DNA from 4 places in the Paenibacillus aurantiacus genome. Region 1 is predicted to be linked to each of the others. Evidence: riboswitches for the same ligand, from Rfam matches in the RefSeq annotation. Region 1 holds a riboswitch; each other region holds the start of a gene.
The links. Region 1 has a riboswitch for cyclic di-GMP ahead of ACFFSY_RS04330 (transglutaminase-like domain-containing protein). Riboswitches for the same ligand answer to the same signal wherever they lie in the genome.

Region 1 (7,952 bases):
GACAAAGAGCCGCAGATTTGGAATCTGCGGCTCTTTGTCATGAATGCGTGCCTGTTCTTCCCTAATTCCGGCCGCGGAATACGCGTACGCGGAATAAAGCGAATCCGACTACGATGAGCGCCAAGCCCGCTAGCTGAATCGGCAAGTGGCTGCCCTCGCCCGTCTTCGGCAAAGTCGCGACAGGTTTGGCCGCGCTATTCGGCTCATCATTGCCTAGCGGGATCGGATCCACGGTAATGTCGATGAAAATCTCTTCCGTATTTCCGTCCGGATCCTTGACGATAATGGAGATCCGGTCTTTCCCCACGAAGCCGGCATCCGGCTTATAGACCCAGGTGCCATCCGGATTGACCTTGACCGTACCATGGTCCGGCTGCTTCGACACGACAGCCGTACCGCCGAGCGGTACTTCGACTTGTCCCTCGATCATCTCGTCCTGCTTCGTCGTCTCGCTCACGACAGGAGGCTTGATCGGTTTGGGCGTCGGCTTGGTGCCAGGGTTTACTGTGCCTGGATCCGTCGTGCCTGGATCTGTTGTTCCGGGGTCCACTGTCCCCGGATTCGTAGGTCCTGGGTTCGTTGTTCCGGGATCCGTTGTCCCCGGGTTCGTAGGTCCCGGGCTCGTTGATCCGGGATCCGTTGGCCCCGGATCGACAGGTCCTGGACCTGGCGTTGGGAGTTTCTTATTGGTCACCGTCAAATCTACATTTGTCGTGCCGACGATGGTTACCGGATGGTCCTTGCCGTCCAGCTCATAGCCCGCCGGCGCCGTTTTCTCCACTGCGACGTAGCTGCCTAGCGGAAGCTTCTCGAACTTCGCTTTCCCATCGGCGCCTGTGGTTTGGGTTGCCACCCGCGTGCGGACATTACCCGATACGCTGTACAGCTCGAACACGGCGCCGCTCAGCACGATCGCGTTATCCGCCGCGTCCTTCTTCGCGATCGTCAGCGAGCCTTCGATGACAACAGGCGGGATGACCGTAATTTTCTTATTCGTCACGGTCAAATCGACGTTGGCCGCGCCGGCAATCGTGACCGGATGGTCCTTGCCGTCCAGCTCATAGCCCGCTGGCGCCGTCTTCTCCACCGCGACGTAACCGCCTATGGGGAGCTTCTCGAACTTCGCAAACCCGTCGGCGCCTGTGGTTTGGGTCGCCACCGGCGTGCGGACATTACCCGCTACGCTGTACAGCTCGAACACGGCGCCGCTCAGCACGATCGCGTTATCCGCTGCGTCCTTCTTCGCGATCGTTAGTGAACCTTCAATCGGATCCGGCGGAGTTACAGGAGTCTTCTTGTTCGTAATGACGACCTCGAGCGCGGCCTTCGCACTTAAGGCGACGGGATGCTCTTTTGCGTCAAGCACATAACCCGTAGGCGCGGCGGTCTCGATCAAGATGTAGCTGCCGGAGAGCAGATTGCGGAATACAGCCTTGCCGTCCGCATCCGTCGAGAGCGACTTCACGAATGTCTTGGCGCTGCCGGATACCCGGTAAAGGGCGAAAGCGGCACCGCTCAACTTGGCCTGCGTCTCCTCATCCTGCTTCAATACGGTCAGCGAGCCGCGGTCGCCGCTGCCAGTGCCCGAACCGCTGGAAAGACCGATGATGATTTCCTTCGTCGTATCGGTCACGCCGACTTTGATGTTCTCGCCCGTAAATTCCACGTCGTTAGATACTTTGTCGCCATGCTCGGCCGTAATCATCGTCGTTGTGTACGCCAGTATGTAGGCGGTTTTAATTTCCTTGAGGAACTTCAACTCGAAGGTCTCGCCGCCATCCGCCTTCGGCGTAATGACAATCGAATAATCCGTTCCTTTCGTTAACTCCCCGCTTGCCTTCGAGACGCTGCCGTTGGCGCCGATTATCGTCTCGTAGACATGGAACGAATCCGGCACGTAAATCTGGCCGGCGCTTGCGCTATCCTTCACGGTCGCTTGCTGTACCGTCGACTGACCGCGGTTGATTGCTACCGTCCAATTCAGATCCCATCCGTCCTGTGCGCCGTTCTTGCTGACATATTCGCCGCCATGGGGAATGGTGACCGTCGCCGTCCAATTCTTGGACTCCAACGTCCCGCCATTCTTCAGTTGAGCGGTATTGGTAATCGAGCTATCAAGAACAAGCCCGTCCGCGCTTGTCCTGAACGTAACGATATAACCTTCCGCAATGACTTTCTTAAAACTTAGCTTCAGCTTCCCGGAAGTCTCATCATAGTCAACCGCGTAATCTTCGGCCGGTACCGGGTTGCCCTTAACCTGCTCGCCGTTAAGCGGTACGACCATCTCATGCAGCTCCAAAGATGCTGGAATCAGCTTCTGCCCCTCTTCGAGCGTATCCTCCAAAACCGCCTCGTTCAACGTTTTGCGGTTATAATTGAGGCCGATCGTCCAAGCGATCGTTTTATCGACCGGATTGTAGGAGCCGAACTTATAACCGTTGCCTTTTGTCGCGTTGTTCGGCGTGAAAGTCGTCGTGACCGACAGCTCGCCCGCGGTAGCTTTCTCGTCCCATGTCAGGGCAGCCTTGTTCGGGAACGCTGTGTTACTGCTCGCCAATCGCCAATCGTATGCGAGCCAGTCCTGGCTGTACTCCGTGGTATAAGTGATAATATAAGGTTCATTAATAACGGGTTTGAACGTCACTTCCAGGCGCGCGTCCTTGGACGCCGGATCGATGGTCGCCTCATTTACAGCTGCATCCGCCAACCCGCTTTGACTTTTCACCGAGAGGGAACCCGGAACGATTTTCATGCCGCCCTGCGTAAACCAATCCGTCAGCTTGGCATTCGTCATTGTGGCGCTATCGCCGTTGACGACGATTTTCCAGTCCAGGGTTTGGTTCTGATAATCTACCGCCGCGATCGACTTGGACAGGATGACTTGGCCGATATCGCGGCTGGCGCCCGCCTTCTCCGTCCCCCATGTCACTTCGTTGGTGATCTTGTCTTTCGCTTCGACGCGTTCGTTGGCGAACGTGTCATATTCGATCCGATAAGCAGACGAAATGTTATTTTTGAACGTGAGCTTGAGCGAATTGTTCGTTGCGCCCGCATTATCGATCACGACCGTATATGCGGATGGATCGAGCGCGGTACCCTTGGTCGGCTTCCCGGTTAAGTCGAACGTTACCGGGTACACGGCGACCGAGGTTGCGTCATACGATTGCGTCTTCTTAATCGTATCGATTAATTCCGCGCCTGCGGGGAGCGTCAATCCGCGATAGTTAAATTGGACTGCCCAGCTCAGCTTTTGATCTGCGGCGCTGTACGCCGTCGATTGTTTGCCGAGTGATGGCCCGTAGGATGGAGTTACGGTCGCAGAAGCGCTCTTGCTCTCCTCGTTGTCGCCTGCGAACGATGCCGTGTTCACGAAGGACGCTTTGGCTCCGTCTGCAATCGGCGTCGTGAATTTTACGCGATAGGCCGAATCGATGGCGTTCTTGAAGCTGACTTTCAGCACGCCGTCTTCGACCAGCGCCGTATATTCGTCCGCGGCGACCTTCGCGCCTTCCGTAACGGTGCCATCCAACTGGCTTGCCAGCTTGTACACCTCGACGCCTGCAGCATCGGCCAGCGTGAGACCAGCCGGTACCGGATCCGTCACGACCGCGTTTTCTACCGTTTTCAGCACCTTGTTGACGTCGATGGCCCAGGTGATGTTTGTCGGGTTATATCCGTTTGGCGTTCCTCTCTTCTCAATCACGGACGTTGTATCGGGTTTGAATAACAAGAGGAACTTTCGTTCGAAATCTTTGATTTTGATGACGATTTCCTGCTCGACGCTGCCTTGGATAACCTGCTTGTCGAACTCCGTCTTCAACTGCATCGTGCCTTTGACGTTGTCATAATTTTCGATGTAGTCGTTGAACGTCATGACGATCCGATGTTCGCTGGCGTCGACCGCGAATTGCCCCACATCGCCGCCGTCCTCCAGAACCAATGGCGCCGTAAAATCGCTATAGAGCTTGAACGACTCCGGAATGTCGAACGTGAACGTGTCGTCCGCCTTATAGCCATGTCCATTCGGAAGCTCCCATTTGAAATCTAGATTCACCTTAGCGCCCTGCTCATACACCGCCTCGGTTACAGGCGTGCCGCTCGCGTCCAATATAGTAATAGCTGCATCCTTAATAATGTTTCCGCTTATCTCAGCCGCGTTAGCATGCCGGAGCAAACCTGCCGAGCCCGTCAATTGCGCCACGACCATGAGGAATACGAGGGCGCTCGCAATCTTACTGTGCAACATTCTTAACCGCATTTGGCGCAGACCTCTCTTAGCTATTGGATTATTTTGGAGCAATTTCTTGCGAATGCAATCCTCCTTCTATAGAATATAAAGTGAACCAAGCCGCAATTATTTTATATGAATATACAAAAATATACAACCAAAATTCGCCATTTTTTGCAGAAAGGCGACTACATCCCATGATTAAGAGACTCGTACCTTTCCTATTCATTCTCGCCGGCATCCTCGTCCTGCTCTATCCTACTTTGGCCGATCGCTATGAAAGCTACCGCCAGCAGCAGATTCTGCAGGCTTGGGAGACTAATCTAAGTCAATTGGATATGCCCGAACCGGAGATGCCGCCCATCTCCTCTCCGCCACCAGCCGTGCAACCGGATGCGGTGAACGTAGAGCCCGCTGTCGCGAAGACGACGAATCCGCTTGGGGACGCTCCCGTTGAAGGGATTCTCTCCATTGAAGCTATCGATCTGAGACTGCCGATCATAACGGACGCCACTCCGGCTCACTTGAAGCTGTCGGTAGCCAGCATGCTCCATACGGGCAAGCCTGGCGCGGTCGGCAACTATGCGATTGCCGGTCATCGTAACCGCACCTTCGGTAAAAATTTCAACCGATTGGATGAAGTCAAGATCGGGGATGTCATCGCGGTTGAGACGGATAACGGAACCTACCATTACGTCGTGGAGACCAAACAATACGTCCTGCCCACGCAAGTAGAGGTATTAGAGAGCAATGACCGTGACCGCGAGATTACTTTGATTACCTGCCACCCGATGAAAAATCCAACGCATCGACTGATCGTAAAAGGCAAAATACAAGAAGAATCTACAAATAGCTATAGCCAACGGTAGCAATATGTAGTAAATTGGGACTATATTGAAATTCGGTGCTTTCTACCGATAAAGGCAAACCTAGCGAAAGCTAGCGACGCAAAACTAAAGGGCCTTCCTTGACGCGGTCAAGATGGCAGCCAGTTTCCGAAGGGAGAGCTTTTTTGTGTTCAACAAACCACTCGTCGTACTGCTTCTCATTCTCGCGGCGTTCGTTTATTCGGCGCCGACCGTAACCGCCGATTCGCCGGCCCCCGCCATTCTTGACCTTCAGTACATAGGCAAAGGGATCATCAAGGTGAAATACCAGCCTCCGGCTAACGTCAAAGCCATCGTACGGATCACCAAAGACAAATCGAGTTACGACTATTCGTTGACAGCCGGAAGCAGCTACCCGCTCCAACTCGGCAACGGCAGCTACACGGTCATGGTGGCTGAAGCGGCTAGCGCCAACAAATACAAAGTCATCCATAAGGAAACCGTTGAGCTTAAGCTCGCAGACGCCAATATCGTCTTCCGTCAAACTAGCCCCATCGTCAATTGGAACACAAACAATCTTGCCGTATTGAAAGCCCAACAGCTGAACAAGAACGCCAAGACCGACCAAGACAAGATCAAGTCCATTTACGCCCATATTACGAAGACCTTTAAATACGACAATACCAAAGCAGCAAGCGTGAAACCCGATTACCTGCCGAACCTGGACGCCGTCTTCAAATCCGGGAAAGGCATCTGCTACGATTACGCCGCCACCTTCGCCGCGATGGCCAGAAGCATCGGCTTGACCACGAAGCTGGTGGTCGGGTATGAGAACAAGCATCCAGACGTGCTGCATGCGTGGAACGAGGTGTATCTGGAAGAGTCCGGGGAGTGGGTTACGATCGACACGACGTACGATGCGGCCAAGGTCCAAGCCGGACAAGCCCCTCCCCTATTCAAGTCGGCTAACTCCTATACCATGACCAAATTCTACTAATTATCTTACACCCGCCATTCTCGCCTGAAACAGGGCATCCTATATGCATCAAAAAAGGGCAGCCTCGATGGCTGCCCTTTGCTATGTCGGCTTGCGCCGACCATCTATTCCGTTAACAACAAGGACACTGTCTACAGGGCGCGCTGCTCGCCTGCTTCGATTCGTAGAGCGCATACGAGAGCTGGCGGAAGCCCTTCGCCTTCAGAAATCTTGCCGCCTGGTACACCTCGGAAGGCTTCCCGCCCAGCAGCACGAGCGGCCGACCTGCTTCCACATGTCTGCGCCAGAACGAACTGAGTCGGCCGAGCGACAGATTAACCGCCCCTTGGTAATGCCCTTCTTCGAATTCCAAGTAGTCCCGCACATCGAGCAGTTGAACGTCAAGCCTTGCTGCCAGCCCGGACAAGTCGCCAAGCGCGTACTGCCGCAGGCCGCGCACGGGCGCATACTTGCGGTACATCCAATAGCCGATCGCCACCAGCATAATTAAACCAAGCAAACGAAACATCATCGTTCCTCCCTCAGCCCATGTCCCGGATTATTCGATGCATACCGTCATAATCGACTGCGCCTAGCAGTCTTGCGTGGATGATGCCATCCGGCGCGACGAAGATCGTCGTCGGATACGTGCGGATGCTGTATGCCGCCATCGCGGCGCCCTCTTCACCCAGCACGATGGGGAATGTCGTGCCTTTCTTGTCCGCGAACGCCCATACGGCGTCCGGGCCGCTCTCCGTGGTCGTCATGTTCACCGATAGCAGCACAACCGCTTCATTCCGATACGTGTCGTACAGCTTCTGCATATGCGGCATTTCCGCTTTGCACGGCGGGCACCAGCTCGCCCAGAAGTTCAGGATGACGACTCTCCCCCTATAATCGGAGAGCCGGACCACCTTACCATCCCGGTCCGTCAACTGGATATCGGGTGCAAGCTGGCCTTGCTTGGCCCCGGTCTTCACGTTCCCGCTTACGGCTTGCGAGGGAATGAGCGGCTCATCCGCAGATCGGAACTGCACCATCGTCACCGCCATGAAAGCCAAGACGCCAAGCAGCACGCCAGTGGAGAGCTGGCGCCAATCCGCCGACTCGCGCCGGGCAATAAGCCAAAGCATCATAAGCACGGCCAGCAGAATCGCCAGCAGCCGACGAACCGACCACGCTTCCGTGAACCACGGCTCTATGGCCATGAACGCGCCTGCAGCCCCGAACGCGACGATGCATGCGGTTTCCGCGGCCGTCAATAGGCTAGCCTTGGTACGGCGCCCTTTATACAGCACATACGCGGCCGACACGATTGATGCCAACATAGCCCCTTTGGAACCGCCGCTAAAGTATAACAGCGATCTCATCTCCGCCATAACTGTAACCGGATCGAATACAATTATACTCGCTTTCCATATGATTAGCCAGAGGAAAACCGCATGCATCGCGTCCGATATTTGCGTACGCGGGATTGCCCCCCGCTTCGAACGCAGCCATACGCCAAATACGCCGGCTAATCCCGATAGCAGGTACACCGCGATTTCCAAGTTCAGCGCCAGCTGGCCAACCTGCACCGTATACATCCCGCCAAAATCCCCTTTCGCGCGGCAAAGGCCCTACGCTTGAATAGGTAGGGCCTTTGCCAAAATCGTAAAAGCTATCCTTCTATACGTCACGCCGCTGACGCTGGTCTCGTTAACTACGCGAGCAGGCCTGCTTTCGGCTCTCCTTAGAGCATGGGTATAGCAATCGAGAGGAGCAGTGAATACAAGTCGTTCGTTCTCGAGGCTGGCTTTATTTGTTATCGTTCAGCCGCGATAATCCATACCGTTTCGCCCTTAGCGCGTCCGCTTGCCATCCCAAGCGGCGATGCCGCCTTTCAACTGCGCGATACGGTCGTACCCCCTCCGCTTCAGCA
Region 2 (7,952 bases), on a different contig from region 1:
CCGCTGGCGCGCGATTTCTATTTCGACAACAAGCATGGCTTGCTTAAACCGGCAGTTGTCGTGGATTACCAGCGGGAAGCGTACATTTTCCCGGTCAGCGACGTGCGGATTACGTTCGATAAGAGCCTGAAGGGAAGCATTCAGTCGCTCGATATTTTTGATCCGAACTTGCCGATGGTGGAGTCGATCGAAGGGCCGAAGACGATATTGGAAGTGAAGTACAATCAGTTTCTTCCGGATTTCGTGTATGGCTTGATCCAGATGTCTGCCGCGAATCGTTCTACCATTTCCAAGTATGTCATCTGCAGAGAAAGAAGAAAAAGTTACGCGGACTAGCGTCAGGGGGAGCAATTGCCAACATGGGAGATCAACTGAATTTTCAAGAAGTATTCAAGAAAAGCATAATAGAAATGGAAGCCTTCAAGCAGGTGTCGATCCTCGAGATCGTCATCGGGCTGCTCATTTCCTTCGTGCTCGGCATGTTTATTTATTGGACGTACTACAAGACGTTCCGAGGCGTCGTGTATAGCCACAACTACAACCTGACTTTCGTCATTATGACGATGCTGACGACGATTGTCATCATGACGATCAGCACCAATATCGTGCTCTCGCTCGGCATGGTCGGCGCGCTCAGTATCGTTCGTTTCCGGACGGCCGTGAAAGATCCGCTCGACATCATGTTCATGTTCTGGGCCATTACGGTCGGAATCGCGACTGGCGCCAAGATCTACCCGATTGCGATAATCGGTTCTCTCGCGATCAGTGCCGTGCTATTCTTCTTGTCGAAGCGCAAAAGAAAAGACGCTCCATACCTGCTCATCGTCAATTACGAAGAGCGTGCCAGCGATCAGGTGAAAATTGTGCTGCGTAAAATGAAGTATGTGTTGAAATCGAAAACCGTTCGCAAAGACCAGACCGAAATGACGGTTGAACTTCGGCTGCGGGATGACAATACCGCCTTCGTCAGCGAAATCTCCGCGATCGACGGCGTGAAAGACGCGGTTTTGGTTAGCTACAATGGCGATTACGCGCCGTGAACCATCGGCAATCGGCTATTATGCGCGGTGCGCGTATAACTGGCGCATATGCAGGATAAACAAAAGAACCGTCCATCGACGCGATCGTCGATGGACGGTTCTTTATTTGTCTTAAGCTAACGCTGGTTACTATTGACGGAAGTTCCACCAGTGCGAACTCGGTTCGTTATGGATCGTATAACCCGCACGCTTGAACTCGGTCAGCGTGGCGTTAGTTGTATAGCTGGATGAACTGGATACGAGTGTCTTGTAGTTCGGATTGTAAGCATGATCCTTAACTAAGAAGCGGTTCGTGCCGCTTGCGCTATAGTTGGCGGCGCTTAGGCCGTATCCATCCAGGCCGAACAGCAGCGAGCCTACTTCCATCATCTCGAAATACTTGCGAATTTGCGCATCCGTACGCGTTACATAATCTACGACGTTGATTGCCATCATTTTAACGCCGAGCGTTTTCTTATAATTCATGGCTTTATCGCCGCGTTGTTTGATGTACTTCCCAATCGCATAACCGCTATTGCTCACGTAAGTGGAGGAGCTCGTTACCGTATTAAGAATGAAGCTCTCCAGCAAGTAGTAATCGTTAGGACCCATGCGAGTGGCAATGCCGCTTGGGTTGTAGGCGGCGTTCACTTCGCTGCCCATCACGTCTTCGGGCTTCCAGGCATTCACGAAACCGCTAAGCTGGTTGCTGTGCAGGTAGTCCAGCATCAGGTTGAGGCGGGCGCGCGGCGTTTGGAAATCGTAGCCGGCGTCGTCAAGGAAAATACCGCTTACTCCCATGCTCTTCCACTGCGTGACTTTCGTCTGCATGACATCGATGGTGTAGTTATACGTGGTCACGCCCAAGTCGACATAACCGAAAAATTTCATGGACGGGTGAATCGATTTCGCCAGGCCGATAATATTCCGTGTCGAAACGTTATAAGCATGGGAGGGGCTTTCCAGACCCGCGCCGAGTACGACGTAGTCGTATTTGGCGAAAATCGCGGCAGCCGCGGCATCGTCGCGCACGTTATTGATCAGTTTCGGCGTCGCGTAGTAGATGAGCAGCTTGCTGCCGGTTCCGCTGGAATAGGATTCCGCGGAAGCGCCGACCGGTTGCGTCGTAACCAGGAACATCAATGCGAGCAAAGCGATAAACCAATTTTTTGTTTTCATCATGACCATGCACCCTCTTCTATGTAATGAATAGAAAAGAAAACAGATCCCGGGTTGTCCGGGATCTGTCGGTGTACAGGTCCGATACAACTTCGGTAACTGGCTGGCATCGCCGGCATGCGGCGGAAGCCCCTATAGTTTTGCGTCACTGGGTTTCCCCAGGTTTGCCTTTTCGGTTTTCTAAAGTAAAGATAATATATTCCAGCAAATTCTAACATGAGTCTTAGAGACTAATGTGACGAATAGTAACGTAAAACAGGTAGTCATTAAGAACTATTTATATGGAAAATAAGGGTTAAAGGCCATGTTCAATCCCAATCTTAGGCGGTGTATGCCTTTATTCGCCGGTAATCGTCACGGTACCCAGGGAAAAACGTCCGTCTGTTCTTCTGCCCTCGATCGCGAAATCGACGCCTGGGACTCCCGTATCAGGGTCTAAAATCGCGGCCGTCACGGTATATTCACCTGGAGGCAGATTGTTCGGGACAGGCAGCTCGGACGAGACTTGCGAGACGCCGGGGAGCCAAGTTCGAATATCCGCGCTAGTCTTCACCGAAGTACGGATGCTGCCATTGTCGTCGGCCAGAGACAATTCCAATGGCCAATCGAAATAGAAGGGTGCTACGCCGCGGTTGTTCACGCTGAGTTCGACCTTCAACTTGCCGCCCGGCTGTGCCTCTTCCTCATGGGATTCTTCCGCAATGACGAAACGATAGCCGATCGTCGTCAGGAAGCGGTCGATATTGCGCTGCATAGCCCCACCAGCGGGCTCTGTCGTCGGCGCGAAAGGACCGAGCCAAGAGACATGGGTTGCTTTGGCCTCGCGGATCGCTTCCTCAATGCTGCCATCCGAGAGCAGTCCCGACGTTCCGGCGAACTCCCCGCCGCTCGGCGCCTTTGTCCAGAAATCCGGCATGGCGGGCTCCTCTTCGTCGGTAAGCCAGTTCGTATAGCCTTTCGTGTACCAGCCGAGCATTCCTTCCTCCATCGTCGCGTCTTCCCTGCCGAAGGAGTCATTGAACAGACCCATGCCATTACGCAGCGCGATTTCATGCGGCCGGCGCATAAGAAGCGGCTTGTCCGTAAAATAGTCGACGTAAGGCTGTACATACTGATCGGTGACGTTATGAGTCGGGAATGGGATATGCTTGGCGACGACATCCCCGTCATACGTATGCCACTCGCCCCAGTGTCCGACGCTGCCGATTTGTACGAAGGCGATCAAAGGGTCGTCGTTGTAGCGTGCCGCCACCTGCTTGATCAGCTCCCGGTGGTATTGAATGAGTACCGGGTTCGTATAATCAGGACTGAATCCACGCCCATACTCCGTATTGTAGGCGGTGCCGCGCTTACGGGTCTCCTCATACAGCCAATCGGGAATATCCTTATGGGCCGTGTCGCGAGGGTAATCCAATATGATGCGAACGACCAGCCTAACCCCCTGCGCCCGCCAGCGTTCGAAATTGAATTTGCGCTCGATCTCGGTGAAGGCATATTGGCCTTTGAGCGGCTCGAGATCCGCCCACGTCAGATTCACATGCGCGAGACGGACCGGCTGGGTAGCGGTATCGTAACGGGCGTCCGCCACGAACCCCATGAATGGGTTGTTGAGCACCTGGGTGGTCTCGATGGGGACGAACGATTGCCGCTGGACCGGGTCTTCCGCGAAAAGTTGACGAATCGCGACGGCGAGCAGAAGCAGCAGTACGACAATGAGGGCGGCGATTTTGAAGCTGCGATGATGAATCAAGTTGTTTCCTCCTCAGAATTCGCTAAGCGGGGCACAAGCCCGGATTATGGCGAGAAAATCTGGATCGTCGATGTCTTCTCCCAGATTACAGTCGCGCCCAGCGACTCGCCAATAAACCGCAAGGGCACGAATACGGCCGAGTTCACGATCACGGGCGGCTGGGAAAGGGCGATGGTGCGCGAGCCGATCTTGGCCCCCGCGCTCCCGACGGTCAGCTTGACGACGACGCCGTCTCGCGAAGCGGTAATAGTGCCGCTGTCCGCATTCCATCGAACATCGGCCTTCAGTCCTTCGAATATGCCGCGAAGGGGAACGAGCGTCACGCCGCTGCGAATGAAAGGCCGTTGTCCGTAAAATTGCTCCCGTCCATCGATCAGCACGCGTGGCGCAGCGTTCTTCTCCCGGATGCCGATGATGCCCAGCAGGCCGGATTGGCACGCCGCGTCGCCGGAAGGCGCGACTTTACATGACATGCGGCTGCCTGCCGGTAACGCGATTTGGAGCCGGTAGCGAAGTTGGCCCTGCGCGGTGAGCGAGTACCAGCCGCCGGATTGGTCCTGCGCGTACAAATTACCCGAAGCATCCGTCTGAAGGGAGCCGGGGAGCGGGGATGTTCCGTCCGCGAGAGGATAGGTCCATGCTTGGCCGCGAACAGTGGAGACGATGGAGCTTGGACCGAACGCGATGCCCGCGCGAGGCGTGGATGCGACGAGCGCGGCCGTTCCGTCTGGAGTCACTGACTCGCCCGAAGGGAGCAGTCCAGCGATGTTCCCGGCCTTCGAATATAAGAACGTGCCGTCTGCCGCAACGCGAAGCGGCCAGTTCGGGTCGCCTGCCGCAACTCGCCATGCGACCTGGAACTTGTCCGCGCCGAGCAGACTGGCCGAGAGGTCGCCTCCCGCTGCAGGCAGCCGGTAGTTCTTCAACCCCGTAGCCAACGGGCCGCTCTCCGAGTGACCGGGAATCGGAGCGACCTGCATGAACAAGGCGCAGAGCAGTCCGGTTAATACTATGCGTTTGCGCAATCCGAAGCCTTCTTTCTACGAGTGTCTATGGTCCTATTATACGCGATTCGAGAGATTAGTTCGAATGAAGCTAAGCCGGGGGTTATTTCCAAGTGACGAAAGTCGGCTCGATGTATGGTGAGTACGCATGGATGCATGCCGCACACGGTTCGGATAAGCTCGCATAATTAGCGATTGACGCATCGGACTACGGGGAGTAGAATGGTCAATGGTCGGGTTTAACCTGACACTACATGTTACAATGGAGTGTTGGCCGAACATGTTTCATTTCAATCTGCGCGTGTGGGCCATTTGCGGCTACGTCGCGCTTATTTATTGGGTTGCCCATCATATTCCTTCGCTCCGGATGCTCTTCTATCCGGCGCTCGGGGCGTTCTGCTTCCTGTTCATGTCCCGCACCGATTACCGAGGCATCGCGCGGATTGCGCTGGGCGCTTTTATCGCTACGCTGGTCGGAACGGTTATCTTCAACTACGTGCCCGGTATCGCGGCGCTGTTCTTGAATACGCTGATCGTCATTCAGCTCATACATCTCATGAAGCTGAACGCGCCGCCGGTGCTCGCCGTCTCGTTCATCCCGTTCTTCTCCGGGGCGGTTGCGGCATGGCATGTGCCGGTGCTCGTAGGCTGCTCGCTGGCGGGGCTGACGCTCTTGCTGATGGGCGTTCATTGGCTGGAGAAGCGGATGCCTTCGCTGCAGGCGATGGTCTTAAGACAACCGAAAAGCATGGAAGCCGAGTAAACCTTCGTCCCCGTCGTCCGGGCGCGAAGGTTTCTTTTTTTGTCGGGCGAGGTGGTTCGTGCTATGCTGGCAGTAGGTTTAGAGAGGGAGCGAGAGCGATGGGAGAGAAACGGATTCAAGTCGGAATCGTCGGGATCGGGGATATCGCGCGCAAGGCGTATTTGCCGATTCTGGGCGTTCATCCGCAGGTGGAGATCGTCGGTCTGATGAGCCGGACGCTGGCTTCCGTACAGGCTGCCGCCGATCCGTACCGGATCGAAGGTCGTTACGACCGGCTGGAGGCGCTGCTGGAGCAGCGGCCGGAGCTGGTCTTCGTTCACAGCGCGACACAGACGCATTATGACATCGTGATGCGCTGTCTGGCCGAAGGGATTCACGTCTACGTGGACAAGCCGCTGTCCTGCGATATCGGGCAGTCCGAGGAGATGGCGGCCGAGGCGAAGCGCCAGGGCAGACTGCTGGCCGTCGGGTTCAACCGGCGATACGCGCCGATGATCGCGCAAGCGCGGAGCTGGATGGCGGAAGCGGGCGGCGCGGCGACGGTCATCGTCCAGAAGAACCGGACGAAGCCGCAGAAGCGCAGCGTGAAGGAAACGCTCTATGACGACGCGATTCACGGCATCGACCTGGCGATGTGGCTGTGCGGCGGCGACGAAGGCGCTGATCCGGAACTGGCGGGCGCATCGATCGCGGCGGACGGCGAGGGCTATCTGCGCTCTGTCTTCGGCATGCTGCAGGGCGCGGTCGGCCGGCAGTGCGCAGGCACGTTCTCGATGGACCGCGCTGCCGGCGCGGATGCCGAACGGGTTGAACTGCACGGCGGCGGCCGGTCGGCGATCGTGGAAGATTTGGAGCGGGCAGTGTTGTTCGACGCGGCGGCCGGCAGCCGTTCGCTTGCTTTCGGCGGTTGGGACTCGCATCTGAAGCGCCGCGGCTTCGAGGGCGTCGTCCAGCATGTGCTCGACTCGCTCGCCGATCCATCGCGCTGCGCGATTCGCGCGGACCAGGTGCTGGGCAGCCATTACATGGTGGAACAGCTGGCGGCGAAGCTGGCGAAAGGTTAAGGGCGTGAAGGTTTAAGCATAGGAAAGGTTAGAATAATAAAAACACAGCGTTTCGATTCGTTCCGAAGCGCTGTGTTTTTTAGTTTGCCATACATTAACCATCCATCTTCAATGGCTCTGCCCCCACGCCCGGAAGCCGGGCCTCTGCTTGCGCGGCCCGACGGGCGAGAAACTCCAGCGCGACCGAGACGAGAATGCCGACGACGAGTCCGTTGCCGACGAGCGGACGGAGGAACAGCGGCAGCTCGGCGAATACGGAGGCCGGCGTGTTCATGATGCTGATGCCGAGCAGCAGCGGCACGGCGATCCGGTAGAAGCCGCGGGCATCGATGCCTTGGCCTTGAATGGCGCGGAACGCGGTGCCGAACATCTGCAGGTAAGCGATGAACAGTACCGCGCTGCCGACGCTGATCGGCAATGCGGCGAACCATTGGCCCAGCTGCGGCACGAGGCCGAGCGCCAGGAACAATGCGCCGCCAATGGCAAGCGCCTGCCGGTGCAGGATGCGCGTGCTCTCCAGCAGCCCGAGCGAGGAGACGAACGTGCCGAAGGGCAGCTGGCCGAACAGCGGGGCGATCATCGACGACAGCCCCGTGATAAGGAAGGAGCGCCGGTGCTGCCCATCCGTCGGCGGTTGGCCGTATAATCGGCCGGTCGTATGCAGCGCCGTGACGGTGTTGGACATGTTGATGAGGCCGACGATGAACGAAGCGAGCAGAATGCCCGCGTCCAAGCGAGGCGCTCCCCAAGGGAACAGCGGCGTCGCGCTCGCTGCTTGCACGGCGGCTGGGCCGCCGGCGGAAGGGAACAGCAGCTCGTACGCGAGCCAGCCGGCCGTGATGCCGATCAGCATGGAGAAGTTGGCGAGCGGGCCGCGGCCTTTGACGCTCAGGATGCCGACGAGCACCGCGATGCCGACGGACAAGGCGGCCACCGGTCCGTTCATGTGGCCGCTGGGCTGAATGTCGAGCATGCCTTCGAAGAAGTGCATAATGAGCTGCACGGCGAGCAGGAACAGCGATATGCTCATCACGACCGGCGTGAACAACTTCGTCAGCTGGCGGCTGAATCCAAGGCCGCCGAGCACGACCATGAGCAAGCCGGCCAGCATGAAGCCGGCCGCGAGTCCGCCGCCGATCTCGGCGATCGGCGTGCCGCTCGCGGAAGCGGCCG
Region 3 (7,952 bases), on a different contig from region 1:
TCCTGCCGCCGACCGTATGGGAAGGCAATGGCGCGGACGTCGCGCGGAAAGTACAGGCGTCGGTCACAGCGGCTATTAACGGCATTCCGATGACGCTCGAAGGCCTCAATTTGAACTTCCTGCTGAAGCCGCTCAACCTGCTGCCGTTCAAGGATAAAATTCTCGCCGGCATCATGAACACGCTGCAGGTGACCCGCAGCGCCGACACGCTCGAGCCTGGCACGCCGCTAATCGCCGAGCTGACATCGAGCTTGGCGAAGACGGGATCGCTCGGCGGGTTCGCCGCCCAAGCGGCCGGTCTCGCGGAAGATAACAGCAAGCTCTTCGCCGGCACGCTGCCGTTCATCGACGAGCTCATTCCGTTCGAGCTGCCGGTCGGCTTCTCGGTGAAGCTGGACTGGAAGCTGTACAAGAAACTCGTGAACGGCCAATTCCAAGCGCTCGGCGGAAGCGAGTTCCATATCCGCGGCGCGAACTTGTCGGATAGCTTGAATCCGTGGAAGGAATCCCGTCTCGACCTGCTGCTCACGCCGCAGATCAAGGGCTTCCACCAGCTGGCCGAGATCGATGTGCGCTATCTCGAGGCGGCGCTCGAGATTCAGATCGCGAACCTTGAGCCGATCGCGCTCACGCTGCCCAAAATCCCGATCGCCCAAGTGCCGATCGCGGTGCCTGAGCTGCTGCTTGCCGGCGAGCACCGTCTGAACGATCTCCAGCAGGAGGGCGACCGGCTCATTATTTTGCCGGAATCGACGACGGGCGGACTTCTCAGCTGGGATCTGCTCAAGCCCGTGCTCGAGAAGGTGACGACGCAGCTGAACGTCGTCTACAATCTGCTGGACGGCGTCCTCGACAAGGCCGAGTTCCTCGCCTCCCTGCTCGGTCTGAAAGACGCGCTCGAGATCGTCCTGCAGCCGATCGGCGCGAATACGATGTGGGTCGCGATCGCGCAGGGCGACGCGATTCCGAATCTGGAGGTACTGCCGAAGATCGACCACGAGCTGACCGACGACGACGAGTGGGACGACGAGATTTCCGGCTTCGTCGCCATCCTGCCGTCCAACCGCAAAATCACGGTATTCGAGGACGCCAACTACAAAGGCAAATCAATGGATATCGTGCCGTCGCTTGCCCGGACGCCGGAAGGCCATCCGTACGGCAACATCGTCTCCGTCCTGATTAATCTGAATGTCGACGAGGGCAAGCTCGCGCCGGTCCCGGCCGGCACGCTCGTTCGTCAAGTCGGCAACGATGCCATCGATTCGCTGCGTTTCTTGAATATTAGTTAATCCGCAAGATAAAAGCGGCCTCTCCCGGGTAATGGACGGGATGAGGCCGCTTTGCGCGTAACGATTAATTCACGACGTTCGTCGTCTCGACCAGCTCACGCAGCCGCTCGCGGATGCCGCCGGTCACGACGCCGCCGTGATAGGCGATGACCATCTCGATGTCCAGCTCGGTCAGCTTGGCGATACTCGCCAGCGCCGTGCCCGGATCGATCGTATGGCGCGGGTCGAAGGCATGCAGCACGCCGTCTGCCGCGGTCAGGGCGTCCCCGGCGATCAGCGTCTTGCTCGGCAGATGATACAGCGAGATGTGGTCGGGAGTATGGCCTGGCGTGTGCACGACCTGAAGGCCGCCTGCCACAGGCAGCACGTCTCCGTCCCGGAGCGCGCGGTCAACTTGGACCGGCACGGCGAGCATCTTGCTCTTGATCAGCGGAATATCGCCTGCCAAGTATGGCACGGCGATCTCGTGCGCCCATACTTGAACGGCACCTTCCGTCGCCTCGACAAGCTCCGGCAATCCGCCAATGTGGTCGCGGTCCTGATGGGTAATGATGATGGTCGACAGCTTCTCCAGCGGCACCGATGCCTCCTCCATCACCGAGCGGATCAGCTCGAGCTGGCCCGGGAACCCCGTGTCGACGAGAATCACGCCCTGCTCGTCCGCCAGCAAAGCGGTATGGACGACGAACGGATTGCCGTTCACGGTCATTTCGAATCGGATCGCTTGAAGCCCTTTGTCCGTTATTGCCATGTCCTCACTCCCTATTCTGGTTCCTATGGAGCCCGGTAGCGCTGCATCGGGTCTTACTTGCATCATGCCCGCTCCAGCTCACGGTGTCAACCGCCGCGATAGGTCGGGAGCAAAAACCGCCCGGCACCCACCGTCGCGCTTCGCCATGTACATCGCGGCATCCGCCAGCTGGATTAGCTCGGCCGGCAGCGCCGCATGGTCGGGATAGACAGCCACGCCGATGCTGGATGTGACGCTCAGCTCCAGCTCTTCGACACGGTACGGCTCTGACAAACGAGCTGCGATCGCAGCCGCCAGCTGACTTGCATGCTCACGCGTCGCCTTCTCCATCACGAGAGCGAATTCGTCTCCGCCCAGCCTCGCGAATGTGACGTTCTCCGCCCGCAGCTCCCGAAGCCGGTCCGCCACCGCCTGCAGCAGCAGGTCGCCCGCCCGGTGACCGTGGTGGTCGTTCACCGGCTTGAACCGGTCCAGGTCGAAGTAGCACACCGCAACTTGCTCTCCCGATCGAGCAGCCTCGTCGATCGACGCCTCCAGCTTCTCCAGGAACGATTTACGATTGAGCAGCCCGGTCAAGCCGTCATGACGCGCCACGAATTCGGTCATCTCGAGCGTTGACCTCAGCCGGTCATGCAGCCGCTCCCGCTCTGCCAAGAACAGCACCTGCCTGGAGATAATGAGCACGACGATGAGCAGCAGCGCGTACTGAATGAACGGATTAATTCGGTCGATAAGAATAATGAACGTTACGATCAACAGGCCCAAGTAAGGCACGCCGAACTTCACCATCTGAATAACTCGGTGCTGCTGCTGCGGGTCGTTCGACAACTTCGTCCCGCTATCCGCCTCATGAAGTCCGGCGAGCGCCAGCGCAAAGGCGCCCGTGCTCCAGCACGCATCCAAATAACCGCCGATATCCATTTCCCGGATATCCACGAATAACCAGTAAGCCGTATCGCCGGCGATATAGAGCAGGAAAGCAATAGCAACATGCAGCCTGGCTGCCCGGCTATATTGGCGATCGTTGTTCAGCGCCCAGATGAACAGAATAAACAGCATCAGCGCATCGGAAATCGGGTACAGCATGTTGACCGCGACCGACAGGTCGATCCCCTCGGTCCATGCGTCGGCATACGCCGGATGGATGACGAATTCCCAGCTGACCACCAGCAGGCTGACCAGAAGCGAAAGCGAGTCGGTGGCGAGTCGGAACCGTTCCTTGCCGCCAAGCACCAATTGCGCCATCGCTACCACGAGCAGTCCGGACTGCATCAGCCATAGCACGTCAGCGAGGCTTAACTCCGGCGTAGGCGTCTGCCAGATCCAGTCGCTGGCCGCCCATACGGATTGGGCGAGCATTTCGAGCGCCAGCGTATAGACGATCAGCCGCCAGAATCGGCGTTTCACGCCATGCAGCCGTTTCAGATTAGGGACTAGTACGCCGATAGCAAGCGCCGGAGCAACGATATTCGCGACGAGCAGCAGATCGCTATACCCGCCCGCACGGATCAATTCGAGGAACTGCAGAGATAGAAAAACAATAAAAAGAAAAAGAGCGTAGGGCCGCGATCGCGCATTCATAGTTGTTCCCCCGTGCATACTGGTAGTAAAAGGGCAAAAGGCATCCGCTTATCCGCGAATGCCTTAGGCAAGCGGTCTGGCAGCCGTGGCGCGTACGCGGTAGGCCCATGACTTTGCGTCCTTACCTTTCAGTAAGTTTGCCAAATGTATCATCGTAAAAAATCCTCATTCGCGGACACACAGTCGCCCGCCTAGATCGGTAATATGCCATGTTATCGTAATCTAGTTATACTTCGATTCGCGATAATTTTCCATGACCAATACTTGCAAGAACAGGATGCATGAAGGCATTCATGGCAGGGAATTGTCGATTTAGGCATAACAAGGTGCAAAAACCGCACCCATTCTTCATCCAACAAGCGAATCAAACGGCGAATTCCAACCAAGCGGCATGCGTTTCGCCCGTCCATGCCACCTCGCGCTGTGGTACACTTAGAACCAAATGCTGCCCTGCCGGAGGGGATGAATGCGATGGATTTTAGCGGGCGCGAGCTGTCGGAAACCTTGACGATTCGCAAATTGATTTCCTTTCATTATTTCGAATATGCCAAAGGGTTCACGTTCGACGGAGAGGCGCACGATTTCTGGGAGCTGTTGTACGTCGATAAAGGCGAGGTCGAGGTGCGCGCCGGCGAGCAGACGCATACGCTGCAGGCGGGTACGGTCATTTTCCATCAGCCGGGCGAATTCCACGCGGTTCGCGTCGGGGCCGCGCACAAACCGCCGAACCTGATCGTCATCGCCTGGGCTTGCGACTCTCCCCCCTTGCATGGCTTGGCGAACAAAATCATTCCGCTTGGCAATGCAGAGCGCAATTTGCTGTCGCTCCTGCTGCAGGAAGGGTTCCAGACGTACAATCCGCCGTTCGACGATCCGTACGCGCATGGCTTGTCGCTGAGGGAAGATGGGCCGTTCGCGGGCGAGCAGACGCTGAAGATGTATTTGAACCTGCTGCTCATCCAGCTTATCCGAAGCGAGCTGCGTGCCGGGGAAGCCGCCGCGGACAGACGCAAGCTCACATCCGCCCAACAAGAGAAAGCCGAACAACAAGTTGTCCGGCTAGCTATCGCGTATATGAAGGCGAATCTGACGGAAACGCTGACGCTGGACGATTTGTGCCGGGAAGTCCGACTCGGCAAGAGCCAGCTGAAACGGATCTTCCGTGCGCATATGTCGCAAGGCGCGCTCGACTGCTTCAAGCGGCTGAAGATCGAGGAGGCGAAGACGCTCATTCGCGAGCAGCTGTACAATTTTTCGGAGATTGCCGCCCGGCTTGGTTACGCGAGCTTGCATTATTTCTCCCGGGACTTCAAGCGCGTCGTCGGCATGTCGCCCACCGAATACGCCAAGTCCACGCAGGCCCGCATTGAGATTCGGCGGTGACCACATGCTGCCGTAACCATAGGTTACGTCAAACCAAGTTGTCGATGACCACATGCTGTCGTAACCATAGGTTACGTCAAACCAAGTTGTCGATTCTCCTATTAATTTTCTCTCTCACCTCGAGCAGCCATTCGGCGGAACGCGGGTATTCGCTGAACGTTATCGGCTGCTCCAGTCCTTCTTCAAGCAGCGCCACGACGGCCTCCTTCCCGATGCGCGACTCCAGCAGCTCCAGCGCCCTCAAATCCTGCAGCGCCTCGGTGAACACTTCCAGCCGGATCGATTCGATCGGTCCACTCTCGCCCGGATAGACGAGGAATGCATCGCCGGACGGGAAGCTCGCGTCGGCGTCCGTCACCCGGAACGGATCGATCGCCTTGCGCGAGTACTGCGAATACCAGAAGTTGAAGCCCCAATGCAGGAAGCCCTGCAGCCCGAATTTGTACAGCTGCAGTCCGATTACCCGGTTGCGGCTGGATGGCATGTGGAAGAACCGATTCGATACCTGCTGCCGTTGAGAGACGCAATAGTAGGTCCAGCGCGGCTCCACGTTATGCGCGAGGAACGGTTCGATATGGTCATTCGCCGGCACCGGGATGCCGACCAGCCCCAGCTCGTAGAAGGCGTAGTCCGACAGCGCGTCGATGATCGGGAATTCGCTCAGATGCTCGCGCAGCATCGCGCTAACCGTCCGATATTGCTCCAGATGCTCCCGCGACGGCTCGTCGGAGACGTGAAAATAACTGCGATCCCCAATTCCGTTCGTCTTAATGAACGCAACCAACTCAGGCAAGAACTGGCCCAGGAATTCACGATACGCATCGCCTGCCGCATCCGTCTCCCAGCCGAAAATCCGCCGCTGCTCCCCGTCCACGGTCGCCACGATCTTCGGCGCGTGTTTCGCCCCCCACTGCGTGAATAGATGAGAGAACTCGAAGTATTCGATCCCCTTCGCAAGACCAAGCTCCACCCACCGCTTCAAGCGGTCGAATCCGAAGGAATACCGCCCGTCCGCAACCGTCACGTCGACGAGCTGCACCGTTGGCCGTTCCCCGCCGACCGCCGTGTCCAGCGGCGGCGTGAAGAGCGGCGTCAGCAGCATATTGATGCCATGCGCGGCCGCAGTCCCGATGAACTGATCCAGCCGCAGCCAATGCTCTTCGCCGAATACCTCGCAGGCGTAGTGCGTGGCAATACAATCCGCATGGAACCATTCTGTATGGATTAAGCGCTGCTTCGGGAGCAGCTGTGGGATGACGGTCAGCGCGAACGTCTCCTCGCCCAACGTCTCCCCCGTCTCCTTCTCGAATACGATGCGGATTGGATAGTCCCCTCCGGCCGCCGACTCGGGGATCTCCACTGTCACCCACACCGCCCGCCACTGTCCAGGCAGCGCCAGCGGCGGCTGCGTATCCAGCGGGTACAGCGGATCGGGATACAACCCCGGCGTCTTACGTAAGCTGTCCGCGTCGGCATCTTCGAAGCACGGCAGCTCGGAAGGCGCCAAGCCGACGGTGCGGATTGCGACGGCGCCGGCCAGCGGCGATTCTGCCCGGACGGTCAGCGGCTTGATCATGTGAGTTGACCGGTACGCCACCTGGAAGGCGAAGGTTTCGCCCTGCAAGGCAGATGACTGGTTGAAGGGCTTCTCCCGTGGTTCTTCATCGACGAATACTTTCGCCAGGGAGCTTAAGAGTCTCGTTTCAAACATTTCGTTCACTTCGGTTCTTCCCCCTTCTCGATTCCGTGAGGCTTCGCTCGTTGTCGTCGCCTCTCCCTGCCCCTATTGTAGCGGCACCCGGCATGCGCGAATTTAGCAGAAAAGCCGCTTGGTTTGTACGATCGGAAGCAGTTAGGCTGGCGTAAAGGAAACCGCGGACGGCAGAGTGCCGCCGAGGGCGCGAGTCTGCACGCCGGTCAACCGATGTCGGCAATAGCTGCCCACACAAAAATCAGCCCCCGGTACCGTAGTTCGACGGTTCGAAGGCTGCTTAATCGCATATCCAGTATCGTTCCGACCACGCCCGACGAGATGAACTCAAGGAGCTGCGTCGGCCGGCATTTGACATAGAACGTAGCGTCCCGTCCACTGCCGCGTGGTGGCGATGACCTTGCGGTTATCCCGCTCGAAGAATAGGCCGGCACCCTCCTGATCCTTGAACGTCCAGCCCCGATCCGCGAACCATCGCTTAACTTTCGCGCTCGCGTCTCTCGTCTCCGTCAAGTACCAGTCGAAGCGTGCGTCCTCTGCCACCTTCACAAGCGCCCCCGATGGCGCCTGCCGGATGATCGCGAGCGCCTCCTTGCGGCTGACCGAATCGAAGGGGAGGGGCGGGTAATAGCTTTTGCTCCAGAAAATCACTCCCGCGATTGCACTCAGGCAAAGAGTAAGCAGGCCGCAAATATACACGAGACGACGTGCTAAAAGGTTCTTCATTCTTGTCCCCCCGGAGGTGGCAAGCTTCCATAAGCGCCGATGCTAGTTGGGCGGATTAAGAAGGCTGCCGGCTTCGTCGTAGTATTTGTAATCGAAACGGTAGGAATCTCCCTCGGTCTTCGGCAGCTCCAGCCAAGTAGCCTTTTTCTGCCCGACCGGGAATGTCTGCTCGATCGTCTCGTCATTGACGGACAGCTCCAGCTTGGCGACTTCGCTTCGTTCGTTGGATACGAACAGAAACTGCGGAGGGCTGCCGGCTTGTTTGTTCGGATGTATAAGAAAATCCGCAAAATCGTACGCTGCGGGTCCTTCGGAATCGATCATGCCATAATTTCCTTTGTTATTTCGCCTAAAATGAATATACGCCGGCTCGTTATTCGCCAAAAAAGCGACATACCGGTCATCCCCCATATCCCGGGTCTCCAACAGCTCGACCTCGGCATTACGATGGCTATCTATCGATTGAATGGCCTTGATCACCGATTCGTTGTCATTGCCGTAGAGCTGCTTA
Region 4 (7,952 bases), on a different contig from region 1:
GTGGGCGTGTTCCCGGAGGCTCGTCAGCAGGTGGAGACGACGACGGCTGAAGAAGCGTTCCCCGGTCAGAAGGAGCGGCATGCGGCGCTGGATGAGACGGCTGAAGCGATTACGGGCAATTGCGGGAACTACAACAAGACGGGCGTGAAGTAAGGCGGATATTGGGGGAACGAGAGGCGTTCGGTCGGCAGAGGTTGCCGACCGGGCGCTTTTCGCCTTTTCGCGGGATAGCGCTGTACGTTCGTGCATGAGAATCGCGGAATTCGGAAATTTTGTTTATAAGGACGATGGTTGGTGTGAAGGATGAGGTAGCGGAAGTAGCGTGCGGCCGCTATTTGCGCGGTGGTAAATATTTTCGGTGAAGCGGATGGCGCTGCATGATTTCGTGTATACTAAATCTATATGTAAATCTATCATCCGCTAAGTGGAGGCATTATGATCACAGAGCAGCAACTGCTTGAATTCATGAAAGAATCGGCGTATAAGCCGATGACATATCAGGAGCTGGCGGAACAGCTCGGCAGCGAGGACGCGCAGAGCTTCAAGTCGTTCCTCGTCCTCCTGAACACGCTTGAGGACGAAGGCAAAATCCTCCGTACCTCGAACGACCGTTATGGGGTGCCGGAGCGGATGAATTTGCTGCGCGGGCGCATCCAGGCCCATGCCAAAGGGTTCGCGTTCTTGCTGCCGGAGGAGAAGGACCATCCGGACGTGTATTTGCACGCGAACGACTTGAAGAGCGCCATGAACGGCGACACGGTGCTCGTGCGCGTTACGGCGAAGACCGGCGGCGGCCGTATGGAGGGCGAAGTGGTGCGAATCGTCCAACGCGCCGTGACCCAAGTCGTCGGCACGTTCGAGAATCACGAGGCGTACGGGTTCGTGATGCCGGACGACAAGCGGATTAACCGCGACATTTTCATCCCGAAGGGCGAGTTCAAAGGGGCGGTATCCGGGCAGAAGGTCGTCGTGCGCATCGTCTCCTATCCGGAAGGCCGTTCGGCGGCGGAAGGCGAGATTATCGAGATTCTCGGGCATAAGGACGACCCGGGCGTCGATATTCTTTCGATTATCCGCAAGCATGGCCTGCCGGAAAGCTTCCCGGACGACGTCATGGCCGAAGCGGAAGCGGCGCCTGAAACGATCACCGAAGAGGAGATCATCAGCCAGGGACGCCGCGATCTGCGCAGCAAGGTCATCGTGACGATCGACGGCGAAGACGCGAAGGACCTCGACGATGCGGTCAACGTGGAGCGGCTCGAGAACGGCAACTACGTGCTCGGCGTACATATTGCGGACGTTGGTTACTACGTCACGGAGAAGTCCGCGCTGGATCAGGAAGCTTACCGTCGTGGTTGCTCGGTGTATTTGGTCGATCGCGTCATTCCAATGCTGCCGCACCGTCTCTCTAACGGAATCTGCTCGCTTAATCCGCAAGTGGATCGGCTGACGATGTCATGCGAGATGGAGTTCGACGCGAAGACGCTGAAGCGGGTGCGCCACGATGTGTTCACGAGCGTCATTAAGACGAAGGAGCGCATGACGTATACGAATGTGCGCAAGATTTTGCAGAATGAAGATCCGGAAGTGACGGAGCGTTACGCCGAACTGGTCGATACGTTCAAGCTGATGGAAGAGCTCGCGATGCGCCTGCGGGATATGCGGATCAAGCGCGGCGCGATCGACTTCGACTTCGTGGAAGCGAAGGTGCTCGTCGACTCCGAGGGCAAGCCGACCGACATCATCAAGCGCGAGCGCTCGGTAGCCGAACAGATCATCGAAGAGTTCATGCTGGCGGCGAACGAGACGGTCGCGGAGCATTTCTTCTGGCTGAAAGTACCGTTCCTGTACCGCATTCACGAGAACCCGGACTCCGAGAAGCTGATGACGTTCGTGCAGTTCGCGGCGAATTTCGGCTATCAGATCAAGGGCAAGGGGAATACGATTCACCCTCGCTCGCTGCAGACGCTGCTGGATGAGATTCGCGGTGCCAAGGAGCAGACGGTCATCTCGACGATGATGCTGCGCTCCATGAAGCAGGCGCGCTACGAAGCGCAGAGCCTCGGTCACTTCGGCCTGGCGGCGGAATTCTATTCCCACTTCACATCCCCGATTCGCCGTTATCCGGACTTGGTCATCCACCGCGTCATGCGCGAGGTGTTCGAGAACGGCGGCATGCTGCCAGACGATCGGATGGACACGCTGGCGCAGCGGATGCCGGAGATCGCGCAGCAGTCGTCCGAACGCGAACGCGTGGCGGTCGAGGCGGAGCGGGATACGGAGAAATTGAAGAAAGCGGAGTTCATGCTGGATAAGATCGGCGAGGAGTTCGACGGCATCATTAGCAGCGTGACGAGCTTCGGTATCTTCATCGAGTTGGAGAACACCGTGGAAGGACTCATTCGGCTTAGCGATCTGAATGACGACTACTATCACTTCCATGAGCAGCACATGGTGCTCATCGGAGAGCGTACGTCGCGCATCTTCCGGATCGGCGACGAAGTGCGCGTTCGCGTGGAGAACGTCAACATGGACGAGCATACGATCGATTTCGCCTTGCTCGACTCGAGCTCCCGCAATACCGACCGCGAGCTGGAGAAGGCGCTTCGCGCCGGACGCGGACGCGGCGGTCAAGGCGGCGGCCGAGAACGCGGCGGACGCGAAGGCCAAGGACGCGGACGCGAGCGCGGCGATGATCGCAGCGCAAGCGGGCGCGACGATCGCGGGCAGCGCGGCGGACGCCGAGGCGGGGATAACCGTCCGGCACCGGCGGCTGCGGAGCAAGGGCGCGGCGGACGTCGCAAAGGCGGTCGCGGCGGAGAAGCGGGCGCTGCAGGCGCAGGCTTGCGTCCGGCTCAAGGCGGCGTGTTCGTCGCACCGGGCCGCCGACAGCCTAGCGGAGGAGCGGAACGGCCGGGCTGGAAGCCGGAAGATGATTTCAACTTGGATAAGATCCTGGGCGTCTCCGAGGACGGCGGCGATCGCTCCGGGGGCACTCGTGGCGAAGAGTCGGCAACCGGTGGCGACCGCAGCGGCGGCGCCCGTTCGGGCGGCAAGCGCAAAGGCGGCGTACGGACCGACATGTGGGGGCTCCCGATTCTCGGCACCGGCGGCGTTATCGACGACGGCGAGTATGAGCACTTCAACGGACCGGGCGGTAACGATCGCCGGGGCCGCTCCGGCGGCAATCGCTCGGGCGGTAATCGTTCCGGCGGCGGTCGCGGCGGGGCTGGCAGAAGCGGCGGAGCCGGCAGAAGCGGCGGCGCGTCGGGCGGTTCGCGCAGCGGCGGCGCTGTGCAAGGCGGAGCTCGCGGCGGCTATGCCGGCGGCGGGGCGGATGCGAGCCAAGGCCAGGGCGGCAACGCTAGCGGCGGAAGCCGCTCGCGGCGCAAGAAGAAGTCCGGCGGCGTGAGCGAGGTGTTCAATCCGAACGCGGCGCGTCCGGAAGGCGGCACGGTCGAGACGACTCCGGCGCCAGAGGGCGCACCAGCCGGAGCCGGTAAGCCGCGCAAGAAGCGGAAGAAGTCCGGCGGCAACGCGACGGCGGCTTTTATCCGCAAAGAAAAGAAGTAAAGCGGAGCGGGTATCGGAATCTTGGCGGTATCGGCCGCCTTGATTTCGAACTGTAAAGTTGTTACAATGGACTCCTGATGCACCTGCGCGGGAGTCCGTTGTTTTATGGCGGGGACGGGCAGGGTAAGATACAAGAAGCGAACGAATGCGAGGTGGATGGCGTGGCGAAGAAGACGAATGAGAATAAGCAGCTAGCTCAGAATAAGAAAGCTTCCCATGACTATTTCATCGAGGAGACGTTCGAAGCGGGCATGGTGCTCATGGGTACGGAGATCAAGTCGGTGCGGGCCGGCAAGGCGAACATTAACGATGCGTTCGCGACGATCCGCAATGGCGAGATGTTCATCCATAACATGCACATCAGTCCGTTCGAGCAAGGCAACCGCCACAATCCGACCGATCCGACGCGGGCGCGCAAGCTGCTGCTCCATAAGGTGCAGATCCACAAGCTGCTCGGCCAGTCGAAGCAGGAAGGCTACGCGATCGTGCCGCTGAAGATTTACGTCCGCAACGGCTACGCGAAGCTGCTTATCGGCCTCGGCAAAGGCAAGAAGCAATACGACAAGCGCGAGAGCGCGGCGAAGAAGGATGCCCAGCGCGATATCCAGCGTGCGCTGCGCGAGAAGCAGAAGGTCGCGCGGTAACGAGTGTGCGGCAGATGCTCTGGCAGCCGTGCCAGCTAGAAGGCAGCTCTTCCAGAAACACAGGGGTACATTCGTGTAGACGATGTGCTATACTAACTAAGCAAGCCAAGCAGTACGGCATTGCGAACGCAAGACAAACAAGAAGCAGCAAGCAAGAACAGCTTATGCTCGCCGCGTGAGAACGCCGAGCGCTCTGCTAAACGGAACATGAGCCGCACGGTTCAGACGACGCCGTTTATGCGATATGGGGGCGTTTATGGATTCGACGGGGATAGTTCGAGCATGGGTTGCGGGTAGTGGGGACGCGTCCGCTTCATCAACGCTAAAGCCTATTAAATGGCAACCAACGTACAACTTTAGCAGCAGCCTAAGAAACTGTATGCTAAGCTCCTCTCCTGCATCGCCCATGTGCCGGATGTAGGGGCTCACTCTTAGTGGGATACGCTGTCACATCTCCGCCTGGGGTGTGCTGAAGAAGACAATCAGGCTGACCTAGATCGTAGCCGGTTACGGGGCGACGGCCTAGGTGACATCAAAACTGTGACTACACCCGTAGATGCCTATGTGGCGATGTCTTCGGACAGGGGTTCAAATCCCCTCGCCTCCACCATGTAAATCCACAACCGCATGAGGTTGTGGATTTTGCATTTCATCCACTCTTAGCCCCACATGTTCCTTATAGACGATCACCTTCTCTACATAGTTACCGATGACGATTTAGTTTCGCAGAGTGCTGGCAGAAACTTATGTTGAAACAGCTCGTAAACGAAACTATAATAAATTCAGATAGTTCTTTCGGACTACGAATTTCATAGGCAAACTTATTGAAAGATAAGGACGCAAAGTTATGGGCCTAAAGCGAAAAGCTATGGCTGCCAAACCGCTAAATTGTGATAGTGTACTATCCTGCTATTGGCGGGATGGTTTTTTTGTTCCCTAAATAATGATTTCTGAAAGAAGGTTCATCCGTGATTCCACAAAAAATACGTGACTGCTATAACTCGGGTGAAACCGATGTTTACAACCGCCAGAAGGGCTTCGATTATTCCGGAATGTCTCAATTAGGCACCCATACGCTCGTTATCACGAATTATGGGCGAGTCATTGCCTATGACACCGGCGGGATATTTGGAACTGAACGGGTTATGCATTTCGATGCGAAGTCCACTAAGCTTCTCATATCCTTTTCTGGTTCTACTGTATATGTGAAGAGCTCAGCAACATATCCATTTAAACTGGATTTTACGTTGAATTCATGGGATTTTATCGATTTATTCCCGAATATACCCTATGAATGTTTCGATTTTCCATCGGATGCAAAAGAATTAATTTCGACTCTTATTTCATATCAAGGCCAGTCTAAGACACATATGTCGTTGAAATTAGCAGCGAAATTCATTGAAATCATACACCAAGATGATTTTGTCACGAATACCTTCACGGTTCCGCTACATCGGATTGAAACGTGGGAGGCTTCCGGTGCACATAGCCTAACCTTAAAAGGACATTTTGATATCCAGAACGAATCAATTTCTTCGATCCAGTTGTTTATCCCACAGAAGGAGAAGCTTCAATCCGTAAAGACGCTGCTGCAGGATGCACCCAGGCTTTCACAGCTGGTAGGACCGTTCAAAAGTATTTATCCGATCACTTATCGTTTTGGCGGCTCTGACAGTAAAGTTGAGCTTTCTAATAAGGCTGCAACTGCAGCAGCTATAATTTTGGGAGTCGTCAATAGTTTTATGTCCAATAAAACAGCATCTCTTGTTTATCATGATCACGGTGTCGTATCTTTCCTAGATGAGGACAATTGGAAAGTGCTGCATCAATTCTCTTTGCAGAATGACGAATGGTATTACGATAAAAAAGAGAATCGAACCATTATCGTCCATAATAATAAGGCTTTCGTGGTGAATATGCAGCGTCCTGATGCGATCGCGTTTGCAAAAGCGACTTGGGGAAGTTCCTGTGGCGTTTGTGTTCCCCAAACCGGTTATCTTTACGGTGTATATCAGCAAAATCGCTATACGAAAGATGAAGTAAGCATGTTAGTTCAATCTTCAAATCAAATTCGTCTTCTGCATTGGAAGGAGTTGCAGCTTTCGGCTCCGCTATTTTTGCAATCTTGCGATATTGTTGGCTATCAGCACAGAATGTTCATTTTCGAGGATTCTAGCATTTCTATGATTACATGGCCGGATAAAAAATGGGCAGCTTATGTCAATCCGAAAACACCGAACAATCTCGATGATGTTAGCTTCGGTATCACTTCAATGGAGCATCCATTCTTCATTGAACAAACGATGCGCGGCATCCAATTACGGCAATCACCAGATACCGTTCTTCACGATTTTGAATACCATGCCATATCGGATATTTCGATTGCCGAGCCTGAGGGTGATTCCTTCCTGGTTCCATGCAATATATCAGCTAGGGAAGGAGCTAACGGCAGTGGAACCAACCGCTTCATGCTACCTGCCGCAGAAGTACACAAAATCATCTATGCGACGTATTATCACGCAAAGGCACCATTAATTGAGCGTACTGAGGCTAAGCAAATTTATTTAAGCTGGACTCGTCAGGTGAATGACTTTGCTTTGTTTCATTTGTTTGGACAGCTGCTGGCTATCCAAGCCGGAATTCGAGAAATTCATGACAATGTTAGTGATCGCGATCAGCGAAATCACCGACTCATTAATTTCATGTATTATGCCATTCAGAATCAGAAACGCAGGTTAGACCAAGTATCGATCTATCTGCCCGCGATGCTTGATCGGAACGTCAAAGACATTTTTGAACCGTCAGGCAATAAGCACGACGAAGAATTGTTCCGCCAGCTTCAACGTGGCTTCATGAATGTGAGCGTACAAATCAAGTCTGCTTTAAATGAAGTAGAGTCAGCATTATCTGCCGTTTCTAGCACCATTATCCCAAAAGGGGACATGGATGAAATCATCGCCGATCGCGCTAAAAGAGGCTACACTCAGGCTGCCGCAACTACTGGTGTAGGATTGGCCATTGCTCTGAGTACAGGAGGATTAGCGATTCCGTTTTTACTTGGAGGCGCATTCTTAGGTTTCAATACGGCCCAAACGTCTAAAGAAGCGAAACGCTTGGAACAAATGAAAACAGAGATGGAAAATCACCGATTGGATTTTTACATGACGAAAGCGCTGGATACATTTGATCATTTAATGTTGACGCTGCTTCCTTATTATGTTGCGGAAGTGAATCGCCACATGGTTAATTGTTTTGAACGATTGGCTGGTGAATATAGAGCCGCATGGAAAAGCCCTGTTGTGATCGAAAATATGTTTAGGGAAATTACTCAATTATATACGTATAAACAATTGCCTATCGATGCTACTGTTGTCCTTCGAAAGAAGGAACTTATGGATACAGTGCAGAAAGCTGTATATCTATCCGAACAGCATATCCAATTCTTTCAACAAGAGGTGAATGTTCATGTTTTACAACAAACTGAGGGACCGAGGCTCCGAAACGAACGATCCGTTTGACAATCTTCAATCGCATCAAGAGGCTGATGTGGAACAAAGCAGAAATCCGTTTGGCGAATACTTCGCTGACAACGAAGACATGGAACATCAAGAAATTAACCCTGAACAACATTTTGTTAATCCTAATTATGTAAACGGCTATGATCGCGATGATGGAACTCATGTGGAAGGGTATTGGCGTGATGGTGACGGCGATACATCGGTCGATCTCCAGGTG

Region 2: another riboswitch for cyclic di-GMP. It lies ahead of ACFFSY_RS08140 (hypothetical protein); the one in region 1 lies ahead of ACFFSY_RS04330 (transglutaminase-like domain-containing protein).
Region 3: another riboswitch for cyclic di-GMP. It lies ahead of ACFFSY_RS25830 (diguanylate cyclase domain-containing protein); the one in region 1 lies ahead of ACFFSY_RS04330 (transglutaminase-like domain-containing protein).
Region 4: another riboswitch for cyclic di-GMP. It lies ahead of ACFFSY_RS03460 (hypothetical protein); the one in region 1 lies ahead of ACFFSY_RS04330 (transglutaminase-like domain-containing protein).

What each region holds. Positions count from the first base shown of each region.
Region 1 covers NZ_JBHMDO010000009.1:7,950-15,901, reverse strand. The annotation lists gene ACFFSY_RS04340 (collagen binding domain-containing protein) at 62-4,258, opposite strand; gene ACFFSY_RS04335 (class D sortase) at 4,426-5,097, shown strand; cyclic di-GMP riboswitch class I at 5,141-5,228, shown strand; gene ACFFSY_RS04330 (transglutaminase-like domain-containing protein) at 5,243-6,052, shown strand; gene ACFFSY_RS04325 (rhodanese-like domain-containing protein) at 6,165-6,563, opposite strand; gene ACFFSY_RS04320 (peroxiredoxin family protein) at 6,574-7,617, opposite strand; gene ACFFSY_RS04315 (rhodanese-like domain-containing protein) at 7,873-7,952, opposite strand, start outside.
Region 2 covers NZ_JBHMDO010000015.1:281,577-289,528, reverse strand. The annotation lists gene ACFFSY_RS08150 (polyphosphate polymerase domain-containing protein) at 1-336, shown strand, start outside; gene ACFFSY_RS08145 (DUF4956 domain-containing protein) at 360-1,040, shown strand; gene ACFFSY_RS08140 (hypothetical protein) at 1,170-2,201, opposite strand; cyclic di-GMP riboswitch class I at 2,290-2,377, opposite strand; gene ACFFSY_RS08135 (DUF4832 domain-containing protein) at 2,536-3,948, opposite strand; gene ACFFSY_RS08130 (copper amine oxidase N-terminal domain-containing protein) at 3,993-4,973, opposite strand; gene ACFFSY_RS08125 (hypothetical protein) at 5,233-5,715, shown strand; gene ACFFSY_RS08120 (Gfo/Idh/MocA family protein) at 5,814-6,779, shown strand; gene ACFFSY_RS08115 (uracil/xanthine transporter) at 6,874-7,952, opposite strand, start outside.
Region 3 covers NZ_JBHMDO010000042.1:50,746-58,697, forward strand. The annotation lists gene ACFFSY_RS25820 (hypothetical protein) at 1-1,289, shown strand, start outside; gene ACFFSY_RS25825 (MBL fold metallo-hydrolase) at 1,354-2,040, opposite strand; gene ACFFSY_RS25830 (diguanylate cyclase domain-containing protein) at 2,119-3,621, opposite strand; cyclic di-GMP riboswitch class I at 3,689-3,773, opposite strand; gene ACFFSY_RS25835 (helix-turn-helix domain-containing protein) at 4,093-5,004, shown strand; gene ACFFSY_RS25840 (DUF4091 domain-containing protein) at 5,081-6,715, opposite strand; gene ACFFSY_RS25845 (hypothetical protein) at 7,043-7,441, opposite strand; gene ACFFSY_RS25850 (hypothetical protein) at 7,484-7,952, opposite strand, start outside.
Region 4 covers NZ_JBHMDO010000008.1:40,497-48,448, forward strand. The annotation lists gene ACFFSY_RS03435 (ABC transporter substrate-binding protein) at 1-50, shown strand, start outside; gene ACFFSY_RS03440 (hypothetical protein) at 31-153, shown strand; gene rnr (ribonuclease R) at 436-3,573, shown strand; gene smpB (SsrA-binding protein SmpB) at 3,735-4,217, shown strand; RNA gene ssrA (transfer-messenger RNA) at 4,464-4,827, shown strand; cyclic di-GMP riboswitch class I at 5,022-5,105, shown strand; gene ACFFSY_RS03460 (hypothetical protein) at 5,186-7,735, shown strand; gene ACFFSY_RS03465 (hypothetical protein) at 7,683-7,952, shown strand, end outside.